One region of the Hymenobacter daeguensis genome, then DNA from elsewhere that is predicted to be linked to it. Evidence: riboswitches for the same ligand, from Rfam matches in the RefSeq annotation. Region 1 holds a riboswitch; each other region holds the start of a gene.
What was found. Region 1 has a riboswitch for S-adenosylmethionine ahead of ACYVHT_RS18550 (O-acetylhomoserine aminocarboxypropyltransferase/cysteine synthase family protein). Riboswitches for the same ligand answer to the same signal wherever they lie in the genome.

Region 2: it holds a riboswitch for S-adenosylmethionine, as region 1 does, so the genes downstream of both, metH (methionine synthase) here and ACYVHT_RS18550 (O-acetylhomoserine aminocarboxypropyltransferase/cysteine synthase family protein) in region 1, are expected to answer to the same signal.
Region 3: it holds a riboswitch for S-adenosylmethionine, as region 1 does, so the genes downstream of both, ACYVHT_RS01270 (amino acid permease) here and ACYVHT_RS18550 (O-acetylhomoserine aminocarboxypropyltransferase/cysteine synthase family protein) in region 1, are expected to answer to the same signal.

The regions. Positions count from the first base shown of each region.
Region 1 covers NZ_BAAGWC010000022.1:61,368-67,589, reverse strand. Annotated here, with positions in the region: gene ACYVHT_RS18560 (hypothetical protein) at 21-440, opposite strand; gene ACYVHT_RS18555 (LysM peptidoglycan-binding domain-containing protein) at 627-920, shown strand; SAM riboswitch class I at 1,172-1,287, shown strand; gene ACYVHT_RS18550 (O-acetylhomoserine aminocarboxypropyltransferase/cysteine synthase family protein) at 1,674-3,053, shown strand; gene ACYVHT_RS18545 (homoserine O-acetyltransferase family protein) at 3,335-4,363, shown strand; gene ACYVHT_RS18540 (homoserine dehydrogenase) at 4,511-5,764, shown strand; gene ACYVHT_RS18535 (carboxylesterase family protein) at 5,872-6,222, opposite strand, start outside.
Region 2 covers NZ_BAAGWC010000011.1:45,993-52,214, reverse strand. Annotated here, with positions in the region: gene metH (methionine synthase) at 1-3,230, opposite strand, end outside; SAM riboswitch class I at 3,301-3,408, opposite strand; gene ACYVHT_RS13470 (molybdopterin molybdotransferase MoeA) at 3,570-4,790, opposite strand; gene moaC (cyclic pyranopterin monophosphate synthase) at 4,979-5,470, shown strand; gene ACYVHT_RS13460 (NTP transferase domain-containing protein) at 5,479-6,222, shown strand, end outside.
Region 3 covers NZ_BAAGWC010000001.1:291,528-297,749, forward strand. Annotated here, with positions in the region: gene ACYVHT_RS01270 (amino acid permease) at 89-1,558, opposite strand; SAM riboswitch class I at 1,791-1,883, opposite strand; gene ACYVHT_RS01275 (TonB-dependent receptor plug domain-containing protein) at 2,123-4,102, opposite strand; gene ACYVHT_RS01280 (M1 family metallopeptidase) at 4,295-6,222, shown strand, end outside.

The sequences.
Region 1 (6,222 bases):
CAAGTCAAAACCGAAAGCAATTACTCCGCTTCCAGCATCAGGGCGGCGCCGTCGGCCGATTTCAGCGTGAGCTTTTTATCGGTCAGCGTTTCCACCGCGAAGGTGTTGCTGGTAGTGGCATTGTCGGGGGTCAGGGTAATGGTTTTGCCGGCCTGGTCGAAGGTGTACTTGCCCGACACGGCACCGCTGGTGCCGGTCATGTTGTAGGTGCCGTTGGCGAAGATGCGCAGCTCCTCCTGCTTCTGGGCATCGGTCTGCTTCACTTTGTCGCCGGCAGTGTCGGTTTCCTTGGCGGTTTTCCACACTTTGCTATCGGTGCCGTAGAGCATGTTGACGCCTTCTACTTTGCCTTTGTCGTTGCTGCACGATGCGGCAAACAGCGACACCAGCAGCAACAGGCCGGCGAGGTAACGGAACGAAAAGAGCGACTGAGGTTTCATGTGAAAGAGGGTATTGGTGAAAGAATGAAGTGCATTTGCCAGTGTCGGCGAACTCGTCGGCTTACGGTACAGGCTTAAAAGAGTTTAGAGCGTAACCTCCCCTTCACTGCCGCGTATAGGGCTCAGGTTTGCTTATCCCTGGATAGCCAACACCGCTCTATTCTTTCATTTAACCCGACCGAACTCATGGGACTCTTTGATTTTATCAGCGATAAAGGCGAGCAAAAGCCCGTCGAGCCGGCAGCCAAGCCCGCAGGCGGCGCTACCGATTTTTTCGGCAATAACTCTGCCGCCGCCAATCCAACCACGGCCGGCGACTCGTACACCGTGGTAAGCGGTGACTCGCTCTCCAAGATTGCCAAGCACCACTACGGCGACGCTGCCAAGTGGCACCAGATATACGAGGCCAACAAGGCCACCATCGGCAGCAACCCTGACCACATTGAAGTGGGGCAGGTGTTGACCCTACCTAGTCTCTAGGTACTTTTTTGCAGAAAAAAGGTGAGAAAAGCCACTCTGTTTCAGGGTGGCTTTTTTGCGTTCCGGGCCGGGTCGAAATCCGCTGTCCGGGCGGACGGAAACCGGCTGTCATCCTTCGCTGCGCTCAGGATGACAGCCGATTTTACCCAACGGAAAATATTTTTCGCCTCACTCATTGCCCGCGAAAAAATTTCTCCCGTACATTTGCCCTACCAACCCGGTACTCCTCGCTAACGGTGAGCAGTTTTCAAGTTTTATACAGAAGTGGCGAGAGACTAGGCTCCGTGACCCACTGGCAACCTTCGCCACGCGAAAGGTGCCAATTCCTACCCACCCGCAGCTTCGGCCGCGCTGGGACAGATGATTCGAGTGCCATGGAAAATTCTTCACATCCCGCTTTTTTTGCCCCGAATGCTTCGGCTGCTTTGTGCGCCGCAGGTTCGGGCTTCTTGGTTTCGGCCGCTGCCGGCCGGAACGTGGCCCCACGCCCGGCCCGAATGCGAATGTGCTGTTGCCGCCCGTGTTGCTGCTAAGCTGATTTCGGCTTAGAACCCCTCCTCCCCTCTTCTGATTTTTTTGGTGACCCCGTGGGTCTGCCGCGCGCCTTTTCGGGCTTCGCGGCGGGTTCGGGCCACCCGGCAACACGGGCCAACTCCGGGGACTTTATTGCGCTAACCAATGCTTTTTCAAGCTGTTGCGCTCCTTTTCCAATTGCATTTCTGGTTTTTCCAAAACTCAAAAGATAACCGCATCATGTCCGTTCAGCCCCAACACTTCGAAACCCTCCAACTCCACGCCGGCCAGCAGCCCGACCCCACCACCGGGGCCCGCGCCGTGCCGCTGTTCCAAACCACCAGCTACGTGTTCAAGAGCGCCGAGCACGGCGCCAACCTGTTTGCCCTGAAGGAGTTCGGCAACATCTACACCCGCCTGATGAACCCCACCACCGACGTGTTTGAGCAGCGCGTGGCGGCGCTGGAAGGCGGCGTGGCGGCGCTGGCCACCGGCTCGGGCCAGGCGGCGCAGTTCATTGCCCTAAACAACATTCTGCAGGCCGGCGACAACTTCGTGAGCACGGCCTACCTCTACGGCGGCACCTACAACCAGTTCAAGGTGGCGTTCAAGCGGTTGGGCATCGAAGTACGCTTTGCCGATGGCGACAATCCGGCTTCGTTTGAGGAGCTGATTGACGAAAAGACCAAGGCCATCTACCTCGAAACCATCGGTAACCCCAGCTTCAGCATTCCGGATTTTGAGGCCATTGCGGCCATTGCGAAGAAGCACGATTTGCCGCTGGTGGTGGACAATACCTTCGGCGCGGGCGGCTACCTGTTCCGGCCGTTGGAGCACGGCGCCAATATTGTGGTCGAGTCAGCTACGAAGTGGATTGGCGGGCACGGCACCAGCATCGGCGGCGTGATTGTGGACGGCGGCACCTACGATTTCGGCAACGGCAAGTTCCCGCAGTTTACCGAGCCGAGCGAAGGCTACCACGGCCTGGTTTTCAACGACGTGTTTGGCAAAGGCGGGCCGTTTGGCAACATCGCCTTCATCATCCGGGCGCGGGTGGAAGGCCTGCGCGACTTCGGCCCGGCCCTTAGCCCGTTCAACTCCTGGCAGCTGCTCATCGGCCTCGAAACCCTGAGTTTGCGCGTGGACCGCACCGTGGAAAACGCTCTCAAAATTGCCACCTGGCTGGAGCAGCACCCGCAGGTGGAGAGCGTGAATTACCCCGGCCTGGCCAGCAGCCCCTACCACACCATCGCCAGCAAGTACCTGAAGCGCGGCTTCGGCGGCGTGCTCTCGTTCCGCATCAAGGGCACCAAGGAAACGGCCACGCAATTCATCGATAACCTGAAGCTCATCAGCCACCTGGCCAACGTGGGCGACGCCAAGACGCTCATCATCCAGCCCTCGGCCACCACGCACCAGCAGTTGAGCGAAGCCGAGCAGCTGGCGGCTGGCGTCACGCCCACGTCGCTGCGCCTGTCGGTGGGCATCGAGCACTTTGAGGACATCAAAGCCGACCTGCAGGCGGCGTTCGATGCCATCGGCAACACGGCCAGCCTGCCGACGGCAGGCGACGAAGTGAGCGAGCCCGAGCTGGAGCACGCCCAGCCGCTGGAAGTATAATTCATTAATGATTAGCGGTTAATGGCTGGTGATTAATGACCTGTTGGAAAAAATTAATCATTAACCACTAGCCGCTAACCACTAAAAATTTGCCGCTAGCGGGCCACCCCTGGCGGGTCGGCGCCAGTCTCGCTGGCGGCCATGTTTATCGCAGCTTTAGAACCGGTGCGCCGGCCCGGCAGCCCTTCTGTGATTGGGAGGGTGTTTGCCCCGGAGGGGTCCCGTGAGATACCATGCGTGGGTCGGCCCATTGGTTCTAAAGCTGCGCTTTTTTGGAAATCATGTCGAATAAGTTATTTCAATTACCTGACCTGCAGCTGGAAAGCGGCGAAACCCTACGTGGGGCGCACGTGGCCTACCAGACGTTTGGCCAGTTCAACGAAGACCGCGACAACGTGGTGTGGGTGTGCCACGCCCTCACGGCCAATGCCGACGTGCCGGCCTGGTGGCCGGGACTGGTCGGGCCGGGCTGCTACTACGACCCCGCCGATTGGTTCATTGTGTGCGCCAACGTGCTGGGCTCCTGCTACGGCAGCACCGGGCCGCTCGATGCCGACCCGGCCACCGGCCAGGCGCGATTCCAGCACTTCCCGCTGCTGACCATTCGGGACCTGGTGGCGGCGCATGAGCTGCTGCGGCAGGATTTGGAGCTGACGGACATCCACACGCTGATTGGCGGCTCGCTGGGCGGGCAGCAGGCGCTGGAATGGGCCGTGCAGCGGCCGGACTTGTTTGACCACCTGGTGGTTATTGCCACCAACGCCCGCCACTCGGCCTGGGGCATTGCCTTCAACGAGGCGCAGCGACTGGCCATTGAGGCCGACCCGACCTACGCCGCCGGCCAGCCCGGCGGGGGCGACGAGGGCCTGCGCGCCGCCCGCGCCGTGGCCCTGCTCAGCTACCGCAGCTATTCGGCCTACGCCGACACCCAGACCGACCCCGACCCCGACGAGCTGCACCGCGAGCACCGCGCCAGCACTTACCAGCGCTACCAGGGCGACAAGCTGGTGTCGCGCTTCGACGCCTACAGCTACGTGTCGCTAAGCCGGAGCATGGACAGTCATAACCTGGGCCGGAACCGGGGCGGGGTGCCGGCGGCGCTGGCCCGCATCGGGGCGCGCACGCTGGTGCTGGGCATCACGTCGGACGTGCTGTTTCCGCTCAGCGAGCAGCGGGAGCTGGCGGCGCACATTCCGGGTGCGATGTACGCGGAGCTGGACTCGCGCTTCGGGCACGACGGCTTTTTGCTGGAAACGGCCGCCATAACGCACTTTCTGGAGCTGTTCTACGCGCCCACGTTCGTGCATTAGGGAATTTGAAACGAGTAGAACGTCATGCTGAGCGCAGTCGAAGCATCTCTACCGCGCAACTAATCCAATCAACAGGATTTACTACTGAGGCAGAGATGCTTCGACTGCGCTCAGCATGACGTTCTTTTTTCAACAATAAGAAAACAAATGGACGCTGACAAACAGCCCCTGCGCATCGGCCTGATAGGCTTTGGCTGCGTGGGACAGGGCTTCTATGACATTGTGCAACGGCAGCCCGGCCTGGGTTTGGCCATCACGCGCATTGCGGTGAAAAGCCCCACCAAGCCCCGCACGCTGCCCGCCGAGCGGTTCGACTTTCATGCCGATGAGCTGCTGCACGACCCGGAGCTGGACCTGCTCGTGGAGGTAATTGACGACCCCGACGAGGCCTTCCGGCTGGTGAGCGCGGCCCTGCGCCAAGGCCGCCGCGTGGCCACGGCCAACAAAGCCATGCTGGCCCGCCACCTTGCGGAGCTGGTGCAGCTGCAGGCCGGTTTCGGCGGCACGCTGCTGTATGAGGCGGCGGTGTGCGGCAGCATTCCGGTGGTGCGGACGCTGGATAATTACTTCAGCCACGAGCCCCTTCGCTCGGTGAGCGGCATTTTCAATGGCTCGTCCAACTACGTGCTGACGCGCATGAGCGAGGAAGGCTCCGACTACGCCCCGGCGCTGGCCGAGGCCCAGGAAAAAGGCTTTGCCGAAACCGACCCGGCGCTGGACATGGGTGCCTTCGACCCGCGCTCGAAGGCCGTGATTCTGACGGCGCACGCCTACGGCGTGTTTCTCGATGCGGATGAGGTGCTGAACCTGGGCATCGAGGGCATTGGGGCGGCCGACATTGCGCGGGCAGCGGCGCAGGGCCGGAAAATCAAAGTGGTGGCCGCCGTGCAGCGCCTGCCCGATGGCCGCGTGACGGCCCTCGTCACGCCGCAGCTGGTGGGGCCAGAGTCGCCGCTCTACACCGTGGAGCGCGAGTTCAACGGCGTGGCCGTTGAGGCCGAGTATGCGGGCACCCAGTTCCTGAGCGGGCGCGGCGCGGGCGGGCACCCCACCGGCTCGGCCGTGCTGGCCGATGTGCTGGCCCTGCAGCGCGGCGTACGCTACGGCTACGCCAAACAGGCCGCCGCGCCCGAAGCCCAGCTGACCGCCGGCCTGGAAATCGATGCCTGCGTGAGCCACCCCGATGCCAGCGTACTGCGCGAGGTGCTGACGTGGCTGGAGCTCCCCGCCGAGGCGCTGCACACCGACGCGCACGGCGCCTACGCCGCCGGGGCCGTGGCCGTGCAGCAGCTGTGGAGCTGGCGCAAGGAGCTGCGGAGCAACGGCGTGTTCGTGGCCCGCGCGGGCCACGTGCGCGTGGCCGTGCCGGTGGCAGAAGCGGCGGCAGCCGTCTGGGCCTGACGAGAAAGCATCAAAACGAGTACCCCGAAATCCCCTTTCGGCCCGCCCGAACGACTTGTTCCGGCAGACCGAAAAGGCATTTCGGGGTACTCGTTTTTTCGCGTAGGCTACTTGAACTCGATGCGAACCGGCGTCTGGCCGGGGAATTTCAGCGAGTAGATGCCGGCCTTGAGGGAGCCGCGCAGCAGGTTGAGGTCGCGGGTGCTGGCGGGGCTGATGGTGCGCACCACGCGGCCGGCGGCGTCAATCAGCTGGGCTTCGGCGAGGGTGGCCCAGGCATCGGGCAGCACAATGCGAATGGCTTCTTCGGCGGGGTTGGGGTAGGCTTGGGCGGCGGGCTGGGCCAGGGCGGCCGGCTTGGCGGCCAGCACCGTGCCGGGCAGGGCCAGCACCGGCCGCAGGAAGTCGCGGATGGTGCGGAAAGTAGTGTCGGCGTAGGCCGCGTTGCTCTCGAAGGG
Region 2 (6,222 bases), on a different contig from region 1:
GGCCCTTTCTCGCCCTGCTGGCGCAGCGTGAAAAACTCGGTGGCTACGGTTTCGCGCGAGTCGTCGGCGTAGATTTCGATGGTGTCGTAATCCTTCGTATTCGCCGGCCAGAAGCCCAGCACGGCGCGGGCCGTGAGCAGCTTCTCGTCGATGATGCGCGTGAGCATGGCTTGCGCATCGGCGAAGAGCTTGGTGGCGGCTTCGCCCAGCGTTTCATCCTCCAGAATGCGCGGATAGCGGCCCTTCAGTTCCCAGGTGTGGAAGAAGGGTGTCCAGTCTATGTATTGGGCTAACTCGGCGAGGTCGTAGTCTTCGAGCACCCTGGTGCCGAGGAAGCTGGGCTTGGTAATCGAAACCGTGTTCCAATCCGACTTAAAGCCGTTGGCGCGGGCGGCTTCGATGCTGAGGTAGCTTTTGTCGCGCTGGCGGCTGGCGTAGTCGGCGCGGAGGGCGGCGTAGTCGTCGGCCACGGTCTGGGCGTAGGCGCGCTCCCCCGAGCCGAGCAGACCGGCCGCCACGCCCACCGAGCGCGAGGCATCGTTGACGTGCACCACCGCGCCGCTGTAGGAGGGCGCAATTTTCACGGCTGTGTGCAGGCGCGAGGTGGTAGCGCCGCCGATGAGCAGGGGCACTTTCATGCCGCGCTTTTCCATGGCCTGGGCCACGTACACCATCTCATCGAGGCTGGGCGTGATGAGGCCGGAGAGGCCGATAACGTCCACCTGCTGCTTCTGCGCTTCGTCGAGAATCTTTTCGAGCGGCACCATCACGCCGAGGTCCACGATGTCGAAGTTGTTGCAGGCCAGCACCACGCCCACGATGTTCTTGCCGATGTCGTGCACGTCGCCCTTCACCGTGGCCATCAGGATTTTGCCGGCCGTCTGGCGGTCCGAGCCCTGCTTGTCGGCCAGCAGGTACGGCTCCAGGTAAGCCACGGCCTTCTTCATCACGCGGGCTGATTTCACCACCTGCGGCAGGAACATCTTGCCGGCCCCGAACAGGTCGCCCACCACGTTCATGCCGGCCATCAGCGGGCCTTCGATGACTTCCAGCGGCCGGCCTACCTGCTGGCGCACTTCCTCGGTATCCTCGTCGATAAATTCGGTAATGCCCTTTACCAGCGCGTGTTGCAGGCGTTCCTGCACCGGCAGGCTGCGCCACTCGTCGGCTTTCACCTCGGTCTTGTCCTTCTGCTTCACCGTGTCGGCAAATTCCACGAGGCGCTCGGTGGCGTCGGCGCGGCGGTTGAGCAGCACGTCTTCGACCAGCTCCAGCAAATGGGGCTCGATTTCGTCGTACACGCCCAGCTGGCCGGGGTTCACGATGCCCATGTCCAGGCCGGCTTTGATGGCGTGAAACAGGAAGGCCGTGTGCATGGCCTCGCGCACCACGTCGTTGCCGCGGAAGGAGAAGCTGATGTTCGAAATGCCGCCGCTGGTGAGCGCGCCGGGCAGGTTGCCCTTAATCCAGCGCACGGCCTCAATGAAGTCGAGGGCGTAGTTGCGGTGCTCGTCCATGCCCGTGCCCACGGTCAGGATGTTGGGGTCGAAAATGATGTCGGACGGGTCGAAGCCCACTTCCTTCACCAGGATGTCGTAGCTGCGCTGGCAGATTTCGATGCGGCGTTCCAGCGAGTCGGCCTGGCCGTTCTCGTCGAAGGCCATGACCACCACGGCCGCGCCGTACTGGCGCACCGTGTGGGCGCGCTCGCGGAAGGCGGCTTCGCCTTCCTTCAGCGAAATCGAGTTCACGATGCTTTTGCCCTGCACGCATTTCAGGCCGGCCTCCAGCACGCTCCACTTCGAGGAGTCAATCATCACCGGCACCCGCGCAATGTCGGGCTCCGAGGCGATGAGGTGCAGGAAGGTCGTCATCACCTGCTCCGAATCGAGCATGCCCTCGTCCATGTTGATGTCGAGTACCTGCGCGCCTTCCTCCACTTGCAGGCGGGCCACGGCCAGGGCTTCCTCGTAGGCGCCGGTGCGGATGAGGCGGGCGAAAGCACGCGAGCCGGTCACGTTGCAGCGCTCACCCACGTTCACGAAGAGGCTGTCGGACGTGATGTTGAAGGGCTCGAGGCCGCTCAGACGGGTGGCGTTTGAATGAGGAATGAGGAATGAAGAATGAGGAATTGCCCCATCCGTCAATTCTTCATTCTTCATTCTTAATTCTTCATTGCCGAATTGTCGAAGCTGACGCGGCGCGTAGCGAAGCGCCAGCTTCGACAATTCGGCAATGTGCTGGGGCGTGGTGCCACAGCAGCCACCCACCACCGTCACGATGCCTTCCTTCAGGTATTCTTCCACCAGGGCGGCGAATTCCTGGGCCGACTCGTCGTAGCCGCCGAAGGCGTTGGGCAGGCCGGCGTTGGGGTAGGCCGAGATGTGCACGTCGGAAATGCGGCTCAACTCCTGCACGTACTGGCGGAGCTGGTCGGCGCCGAGGGCGCAGTTCAGGCCCACGCTCAGCAGGGGCAGGTGGCGGATGCTGTTCCAGAACGCCTCCACTGTCTGGCCCGAAAGCGTGCGACCCGAGGCGTCGGTGATGGTGCCCGAAATCATGACCGGCACCACCCGTCCGCCTTCGTCGAAGAACTTCTGCACGGCGTAGAGGGCCGCTTTGGCGTTCAGGGTGTCGAAGATGGTTTCGATGAGCAGCGTGTCCACGCCGCCATCCACGAGGCCGCGCACCTGCTCGAGGTAGGCGGTGGCCAGCTCATCGAAGGTCACGGCGCGGAAGCCGGGCCGGTTCACGTCGGGCGAGAGCGAGGCGGTGCGGTTGGTGGGGCCCACGGCCCCGGCCACGAAGCGCGGGCGCTCGGGCGTGCTGTACTCGTCGGCGGCCTCGCGGGCCAGGCGGGCCGACTCGTAGTTCAGCTCATATACAATGTGCTCGAGGCCGTAGTCGGCCTGCGCGATGGTAGTCCCGCTGAAGGTGTTGGTTTCCACCATGTCGGCCCCGGCGGCGAAGTATTCGGCGTGGATGCCCTTGATGATATCGGGGCGCGTAATGCTCAGCAGGTCGTTGTTGCCGCGCAGGGGCTTGGGGTGGTCGGCAAAGCGCGCGCCGCGGAAATCCTCCTCCGTGAGCGGATGGCGCTGAATCATAGTGCCCATGGCACCGTCGAGAATCAGCAGGCGCTGGCGAAGCAGCTCGGGGAGGCTGTAGCGCGAATTTTGTAGCTCGCGCTCCGGGGCAATGGTGGGCGGGTTGGGGGCGGAAACGGACATTTCTTTCTGGTCGAATAGCTGCGTAAGCGCGTATCCAGAAAGAAACCCGTGCGCAGGCGCTCGGTTCCGGCTGTCATCTTCTTTCACCAAAACAGCGGTGAAACGGGAGTTGGCACCTACTCGCGGTAGGTTGCCAAGACGTCATCGGGCCCGGTCCCTCGGTCTTTCTGGATAGCAGCGCAAGGCGAAGATACAACGCTGCGCTTAATGAGGAATGAAGAATGAGGAATTGGAATCTGGAAAGTGCTTTCGAAATTCCTCATTCCTCATTCCTCATTCCTCATTCCTCATTCCTCATTCCTCATTCCTCATTCCTCATTCCTCATTAAGCCGAAGGCGTTACAGCGCCCAGGCCGGCCACACGCTGCCCGCCGCAAACACGGCCGGCTCCGGCGGCAGCTCCAGAAAGGCATCGGCCCCCACCAGCCCCATCATGTCGCCGGAGCCGCCTACGCGGAGCGGGGTGGCTAAGCGGCGTCCCTCCGCGTCCACGGCCAGGCGCACGGGCACGAAGTGGGTGAGTTGGGGCTTGAAGTGAATATCCACGGTGAGCACGGCTGGTGCAAGGGCTTCAATAGTCGCTGTTTCGGCCGCGCCTTCGGGCTGCTGCACGGCGCGCAGCCAAGGCCGCACGTAGCGGCCGGCCGTGATGAACGTGGACACCGGGTTGCCGGGCAGCCCGAACACCACCGGCCCGCCGGCCCGGGCCCCAAACCACAGCGGCTTGCCGGGGCGCTGCTGCACCTCGTGGAAAATTTCCACCACGTGCAGCTCGCGCAGCAGGCCGGGCAGGTGGTCGGCGCGGCCCTTGCTCACGGCTCCGCTCAGCACCACGGCATCGAAGCCGGCCCCGAGGATTTTGGTAAGCCCATCGCGCAGCTCTTCCAGCGCATCGGGCAGGTGAAAGAGCGAAACATCGGCCCCGTCCTGCGTCAGAAGCGCTTGCAGGGCATACGCGTTGGAACGCCGAATCTGGTGCGCCAGGGGCGTTTCGGTAATGCCCACCAGCTCGTCGCCGGTGCTCACCACGGCCACGCGGGCGGGGCGCGTCACGCGCAGTTCGGCCGCGCCCACGGTGGCGGCCACGGCCAGCTCGGCGGGCCCCAGGCGGGTGCCGGGCAGCAGCAGGACGTCGCCGGCGCGGCGGTCGGCGGCCTGGTGATGGATGTTGACGCCGGGCGTTTCAGGCGGCGGAATCTGGATGGCGGCGCGGCCGTCATGCAGCAGAATATCCTCGTAGCGCACCACCACGTCGGTGCCGGCGGGCAGCACGGCGCCGGTCATCACCTCCACGGCCTGCTGCGGATTGAGCAGCGGGCGGGACGGGGCGCCGGCATACTGCGCGTGCTGGATTTCGAATTCCGTCTGCCCGCCGGCCCAGGCGGCGTGGGCCACCGCAATGCCGTCCATCGCCACGCGGTTGAAGGGCGGGAAGTCGCGGTCGGCCGTGAGGGTTTCGGCCAGGATGCGGCCGGCGGCGTGGGGCAGCGGCACCGTTTCGGGCGCGAGGGGGCGGGCGGTGGCGAGGACGCGGGCAGTGGCTTCGGCAGGGGAGAGCATGGGCGGGCAGTGTGGTAACGACGCATATTTGCGTCACTCGTTGGGCAAGGGGACGGCCTGCATAGCGAGCTATTGCAGTGGCAGTCAAACAATCGGCGGCTGGAGTTAGCTATTAGCAACGCCACAATGGCCGATTAGCGGCTTCGCCATTTCCAACGATTCGGCGCAAATATGCGTCTCTACGTCCTATGCTGACCAAGAACTTTACCCACGTCAACGCCGCCAACCAGCCCACGATGGTCGATGTCGGCCAGAAAACGCCTACCCGCCGCGTGGCCCGCGCCCACTGCCGCGTGGTGCTGGGCGCGGAGCTGCTGAGCCGCGTGCAGGCCGGCGAAATGCCCTCGCACAAGGGGCCGGTGATTCACACGGCCATCCTGGCGGGCATCATGGGAGCCAAAAAAACGGCCGACCTCATCCCGCTCTGCCACCCGCTGGGACTCGATGACTGCAGCATCACCATCGAGCCCGAGGGGGCCGATGCCCTGCGCGTGGTGTGCACCGCCGTGGTCACGGGCCGCACCGGCGTGGAGATGGAGGCCCTGACCGGGGCCACCGTGGCCGCCCTCACCATCTACGACATGTGCAAGGCCTTTTCGCACGATATTACGATTGATAATGTGCAGCTTATCGCCAAAACCGGCGGCAAGAAGGATTTTAATCGGTTCGAAAATTCGTAAATTCCCCCATGGATAGTCTGCCCAGCTCAAACGTAAAACGCTTCAAACACGCTGCCCTCACCCGCCCCGACGTGGGCGAGTTTGGCCGCCACGAACTCGCCATGCTCGGGGCACCCTGCGGCGAAATTCAGGCGCTGGTGGCCCGGCTGCTGCCGCTGCTGGCCCCGGCGCTGCGCGTGGCCTACGTGGATGCCGACCACGCCGCCGGTGATGCCGCCACCGAAGATGCTGGTGCTGCGCTAGCCCAATCCATGCCCTACGTGGCCGAAAACGGCCTCTCGGCCGAGCTGGTCGATAAAATTACCCACCGCCAGCTCAACCTGACGCGGACCCTGGACCGCTTCACCCAGCCCGAGTTGCTGGCCCACGAAAGCGTGGTGCTGGTGAACGGCAACCACTTCCGCGCCCGCCAGCAGGTCGTCATCGTGGACCCGCGCAAGCCGCTGGACAAGAAGCTCGACCGCCTCACCGACGTGCGCCTGATTCTGCTGGCCGAGGGCCAGACGGAGCTGCCCGCCGTGCTGGCCGGGCACCTCAGCGCCGCCCCGCTGCCGCCCGTGCTGCGCCTGGCCGAAACGGAAAAAATAGCCGCCTTCATCCGGCAGTGGTATGCCCAGGCGGTGCCGGTGCTGCGCGGCCTCGTGCTGGCCGGCGGGCGCAGCGAGCGCATGCAAACCGACAAGGGCGCGCTGCACTACCACGGCCTCGACCAGCGCCAGCACACCGCCGCGCTGCTCAGCGAGTTCTGCCCC
Region 3 (6,222 bases), on a different contig from region 1:
ATCCTGAGCGCAGCGAAGGACCTTATCACGCAAGAACAGCTTGCCGTGATTTCAAAAGCCTACAACCTGATAAGGTCCTTCGCTGCGCTCAGGATGACAGGGGCCGCCTTTCGGCCGCCTCCCGCGCCAGCCGCAGCTTGCTGTGCCGGCGGCCGTAGCCGAAGTAGATGGCCATGCCCAGCGCCAGCCACACCACCAGCCGCAGCCACGTTTCCCAGGGCAGCGAGGCCATCATCACGAGGCAGACCACGATGCCCAGGATGGGCACCACCGGCACCCACGGCGTGCGGAACGAGCGCGGGGCGTCGGGGTTGGTCCGGCGCATAATCATCACCCCGAGGCACACCATCACGAAGGCCAGCAGCGTGCCGATGCTCGTCATCTCGCCCACCACCGAGATGGGCACGAAGCCCGCAAACAGCGCAATGAAGCTGCCCAGCAGCAGGCTCGACTGCGCCGGCGTGTTGAACGTGGGGTGCAGCCGCGAGAACACCGGCGGCAGCAGCCCGTCCTTCGACATCGAGAAAAACACCCGCGACTGCCCCAGTAAATCGACCAATATCACCGACGTGTAGCCCACCAGAATGGCCAGAATCACGGCCGACGACAGCCAGGCGTAGGGCGTTTTCTCGATGGCAATGGCCACCGGCGCGGCGCTGTTTTTGAACTCCGTGTAGTTGGCCAGCCCGGTCAGGACGTGCCCGAACAGCACAAACAGCACCGTGCACACCGCCAGCGAGCCGAGGATGCCAATGGGCATGTTGCGCTGCGGATTCTTGGTTTCCTGGGCCATGGTGGCCACGATGTCGAAGCCGATGAAGACAAAGAAAATGACGCCCGCCCCGCGCAGAATGCCGCTCAGGCCGAACTCGCCGAAGGTGCCGGTATTGGCCGGGATGTAGGGCTGGTAATTGGCGGGGTCGATGTAGCGCCAGCCCAGCGCGATGAACACCAGCACCACCGCCACCTTCAGGGCCACCACCAGCGCATTGAACCACGCCGAGCCCTTGGTACCGCGCGTGACAATGGCCGTAATGGCCAGCACGATGAGCATGGCCGGCAAATTGACGATGCCCGACAACACCTCTCCGTCTTGCAAAGTCACTTTCTCAAATGGCGACATCACCAGTTGCGCCGGGATGTGCAGGCCATATTTCCCCAGGAATTTGATGAGGTACTGCGACCAGCTGATGGCCACCGTGGCCGCGCCCACCGAGTATTCGAGCACCAAATCCCAGCCGATAATCCAGGCAAACAGCTCGCCCATGGTGGCATACGAATAGGTATAAGCCGACCCCGACACGGGCACCAGCGCCGCAAACTCGGCATAGCACAGCGCCGAGAAGGCGCACCCCACCGCCGCCACCACGAAGGAGAGCGTCACGGCCGGCCCCGCATTGTTGGCCGCCGCAATGCCCGTGAGCGAAAACAGCCCCGCCCCGATAATAACCCCGATGCCAATGGCAATCAGGCTCACGCCATTCAGGCTGCGCTTGAGGGTGTGCGCCCCCGTTTCGGCGGCTTCGGCCCGAAGCAGCTCCAATGATTTTTTCAACATAAACAACGAAAAACGCGCCACGCCGCCGCCCCACCCGGGGCGGCCGTGCCGCAACCAAAAAACCCGTGAAATGGAAATGAAACGCGCCGGCCGCAGCCGTAGCTACGCGGCGCTAATGCCCGCTAGCAACAGCAACAACAGCCCGCCCCCAGCCGGCCCACTGCCAGCGCAGGGGCACGAAACACATCGGAAAAAGCAAACGGGGCAGCAGGAACAGCGGGCACGGCAGTTGTTTTTATATGGTCAGGAGTTGGCACCTTGCCCGTCGTGGCGGATGGTTGCCGGCGCGTCGCAGAGCCTGTCTCTCAGCGCCTCTTTATAAAAACAATCCTTCCGGGAGAAAGAATTGATGCGGTAAAGGTACGGCCGGGGGCGCGAACCGAGGCGTAAAACCTCACCCCCGCCCCCTCTCCCTGGGGAAAGGGGAGCCGCGGCGGCGCGGGAAAGCCGGCCCCGTAAAGCAAAAAGCCCTGACTCGCATGAGTCAGGGCGCTCTTGAACATTGTCGTCCGGCTCCCCTCTCCACGGGAGAGGGGCCGGGGGTGAGGTTTTGCCTTGGGCAGGCTACCGCCGCAGCGCCACGCGCACGCCCGCCATCAGCCAGCGGCCGGGCATCTGGGCGCCCAGCAGGTCGGAGTATTTCGCGTCGAACAGGTTCTGGGCCTGGCCCACCACCCACAGGCGCTCGGGCAGCAGGGCCACGTCGAGGCGGCCGTTGATGACCACGTAGCTGGGCGTCAGCTCCGCGTCGTTGACGGTGGCGCTGGGGGTGGTGCGCTGCCCGGCGCGCTGCTTGAACACGCCGCCCACGCCCAGCGTGAAGCGCCGGTGCGTGAGGCTCACGTTGCCGGTCACCAGCTGCCGGGCCACGTTGCTCAGGTACTGCGACACCACGTCGCCGGCCACGTCGAGGTGGGTGTAGGTGTAGCCCACGCTGCCGTCGAGGCGCAGGTGGGGCGCCAGCTGGGCGCGGGTGGTGGCTTCGAACTCCAGCCCCTGAGTGGTGACGGCGAACAGGTTTTGGGCCAGGCGGTAGGTGGCGGCGGGGTTCAGGTTGCCAAGGCCGGTGGCTTCGATAACCGCCGTGCCGGGCAGGCCCACGTAGTCAATCAGGTTGCGGCCGTAGCGGTTGAAGTAAGTAGCGCGCAGCGTGAGGGCCGGCAGGGGCTGGAAGTCGAGGCCGCCCTCGTAGCTCCAGGTGCGCTCGGCGCTCAGGCTGGGGTTGCCCACGTTGAAGCCGCTGGGCACCGTGCCCGGCCGGATGGACGAATAATACTGCTCCGTAAAGTTGGCCGCCCGAATGGCCCGGCCCACCGCCCCGCGCACCGTCAGCTTGTCGCCCACCTGCTGGCTGGCCGTGAGCTGGGGCACGACCTCAGTGCCATAAGCCTGGTCGTGGTCGAGGCGCAGGGCCGCCGTGACGCTCAGGCCGCTGGTGGGCGTGAGGCCGGCCACGGCAAAGGCGCCCTGGTGCCACACGGCGTGCACGCCCTGGTCGTTGCTGCGCACGGCGCGGCGGTCGGCCTGCCCGCCCAGCGTCAGGCGCACCTTGTCGGAGAGCGTGAGCTGGTGCTGGGCCTGCACGTTGAGGTAGTGCATGAGGTGGCTGCTGGCCACCGAGGCAGGCGTGTAGAGGTAGTAGTCGGTGCTGGCGCTGCTGGCCAGCTGGATTTCGGTGCGGGCGCGGGCGTTCCAGTCGTAGCGCAGCTGGCCCTGGTACCAGTCGCGCGAGGTGGTTTCGCGGGCGCGGTCGCCGGCAGCGGTGGTGTAGAAATTCTGGGCGTTGTAGTCGCGCCGGTCAAAGCTGGCCCGGGCGGCGGCGCTGAGCCTGCTGCTGAGCTGATAAGCGCCGGAGAGCGAGTAGGTATTCAGCCTGAAGTCGTTGCGCCCGCCGCCGGGCAGGTTCAGCTGCTGGCCGCTGGCGGTATTATTGAGGATGCCGCCGGCCAACCGCCAGCCCTTGTCCTGGCCGTAGAAGCCGGCGTTGGTGCTTTTCAAATCGTACTCGCCGGCCAGGAAGGTGCCGGTTGCTTCCAGGCCATCGGGCCGGTGGGTGGCGGCGAAGGTCTTGGTCACGATGTTCACGAAGCCGCCCACGGCATCGGGGCCGTAAAGGGCCGCGCCGGGGCCGCGCACCACCTCAATCTGCTCAATCTCGGCCGGCGAAATGGGGAAATAGCCCGCGAAGTGGCCCGTCAGCGGGTCGTTCAGCCGCATGCCGTCCAGCAAAATCAGCACCTGGTTGAAGGTGGAGCCGCGCAGGGTAATGTCGGCCTGCGTGCCAAAATTGCCCCGGCTCTGCACTTCCAGCGCCGGCAGCAGGCGCAGCAGGTCGTCGAGCGAGGCAACAGGGTACTGGCTGAGGCTGCGGCCGGGAATGACCGATACATAGCGGCCCGTCTGGCCCGCTACCTGGTTCAGGCGCGAGCCGTACACGGTGACTTCGCGCAGGCTGCGGGCGCTGTCGGCTGGCGTGGTCTGGGCGAGGGCGTTAAGGGTGAAAAAGGAGCAGAAAAGCGGTGCAGCGTAGCGCGTGAGTCGCATTTAGCGGGGAGTTGATGAGGGTACAAACTTACCGTAGCGCGGACTTTGTAGTCCGCGCCCTCACGCCGTTCGAGTTTCGTTCCGGGTCGCGGACTACAGCGTCCGCGCTACTTTCGTGCGGCCGGCCGCAACGTCGGCGGCACCTTTGCGTCCTTCGCGCCAACTCCCAAATTTTCACTCACCCCGTTTTTGATGAAGCATTTGTTTGCAATGGGCCTCCTGAGTCTGGTGGCCGCCACGCCGGCTTTCGCCCAGGCGCCCACCCCGCCGCCGGCCAAGCCGGAATCGCCCTACCGCGCCTCCGCCACCAAGATTAACGACCTGGTGCACACCAAGCTCGACGTGCGCTTCGACTACGCCAAGCGCTACCTCTACGGCAAGGAATGGGTCACGCTCAAGCCCCACGCCTACCCCACCGACTCGCTGCGCCTCGACGCCAAGGGCATGGACATCAAAGCCGTGGCCCTGGTGAACGGCAGCCAGCAAACCCCGCTGAAGTACGACTACGCCGACGGCATGAACCTGCACATCAACCTGGGCCGCACCTTCAAGCCCGGCGAGGAGTACACCATCTACATCGACTACGTATCGAAGCCCGACGAGCTGAAAGTGCAGGGCTCGGCGGCCATCACCGACGCCAAAGGGCTGTATTTCATCAATCCGGACTCGGCCGTGGCCGGCAAGCCGGTGCAAATCTGGACGCAGGGCGAGACGGAAGGCTCGTCGGCCTGGTTCCCCACCATCGACCGGCCCAACCAGAAAACCACCGAGGAAATCAGCATGACCGTGCCTGCCAAGTACGTGACGCTCAGCAACGGGCGCCTGGTGAGCAGCACGCCCGCCGGCCCCGGCCTGCGCACCGACGTGTGGAAAATGGAGCTACCCCACGCCCCCTACCTGTTCATGATGGCCGTGGGCGACTTCAAAATCACGAAGGATACCTGGCGCGGCAAGGAGGTCAACTACTACCTCGAACCCAAGTACGCGCCCTTTGCCAAGCAGATTTTCGGCAACACGCCCGACATGCTGGAGTTCTACTCCAACCGCCTCGGCGTGGAATATCCGTGGAATAAATACGCCCAGATTGTGGCCCGCGACTACGTGAGCGGCGCCATGGAAAACACCACCGCCACCCTGCACGGCGAGCAGGTGCAAATGACCGACCGCGAGCTGCTGGACCGCCAGTACAGCAGCGAATCGGTGATTGCGCACGAGCTGTTTCACCAGTGGTTCGGCGACTACGTGACGGCCGAAAGCTGGTCCAACATCACCGTGAACGAGACGATGGCCGACTTCTCGGAAGGCCTCTACGCCGAGTATAAGTACGGCCGCGATGCCGCCGACGCCCACTACTACACCTACCTGCGCCGCTACCTGAGCTCGCCGCGCGATGCCACCAAAAACCTGGTGCGCTTCCACTACGACCAGCAGGAAGAGGTATTCGACCTGGTGAGCTACCAGAAAGGCGGCGCCATCATGGACATGCTGCGGACTTATCTGGGCGATGACGTATTCTTCGCCGGCCTGCAGAAATATCTCAAGGATAACGCCTTCAGCAACGGCGAGGCCCACCAGATGCGGCTGGCATTCGAAGCCGTATCGGGCCAGGACCTGAACTGGTTCTGGAACCAGTGGTATTTCGCGCCCGGCCACCCCGTGGTGAGCATCGACTACGCCTGGGACGCCGCCAAAAAAGTGCAGTCCGTGACCGTGAAGCAGACCCAGCCGGGCCAGACCTTCCAGTTGCCCTTCACCATCGACTACTACGTGGGCGGCAAGGTGCAGCACCAGCGCGTGACCATGACCGAGGCCACCCAGACCTTCACCATGCCCCTTTCGGCCAAGCCCGAGCTGGTGAACGTGGACGCCAACAAGAAAACGCTCTGGCTGAAAACCGATAACAAGCCGGTGAGCGAGTTCGTGTACCAGTACAGCCACGCGCCGCTGTTTGTGGACCGCCTGGAGGCCATCGTGGCCGCGTCGAAGGAGCAAACCACCAACGCCGCCGCCCGCGGCGTGCTGCTGGCCGCCCTCAACGACAAGTTCTACATGGTGCGCCAGGGGGCCATCGAAGCCCTGAACCTGGAAGACAAAACGGTAGCCAAAGCGGCCGCGCCCGC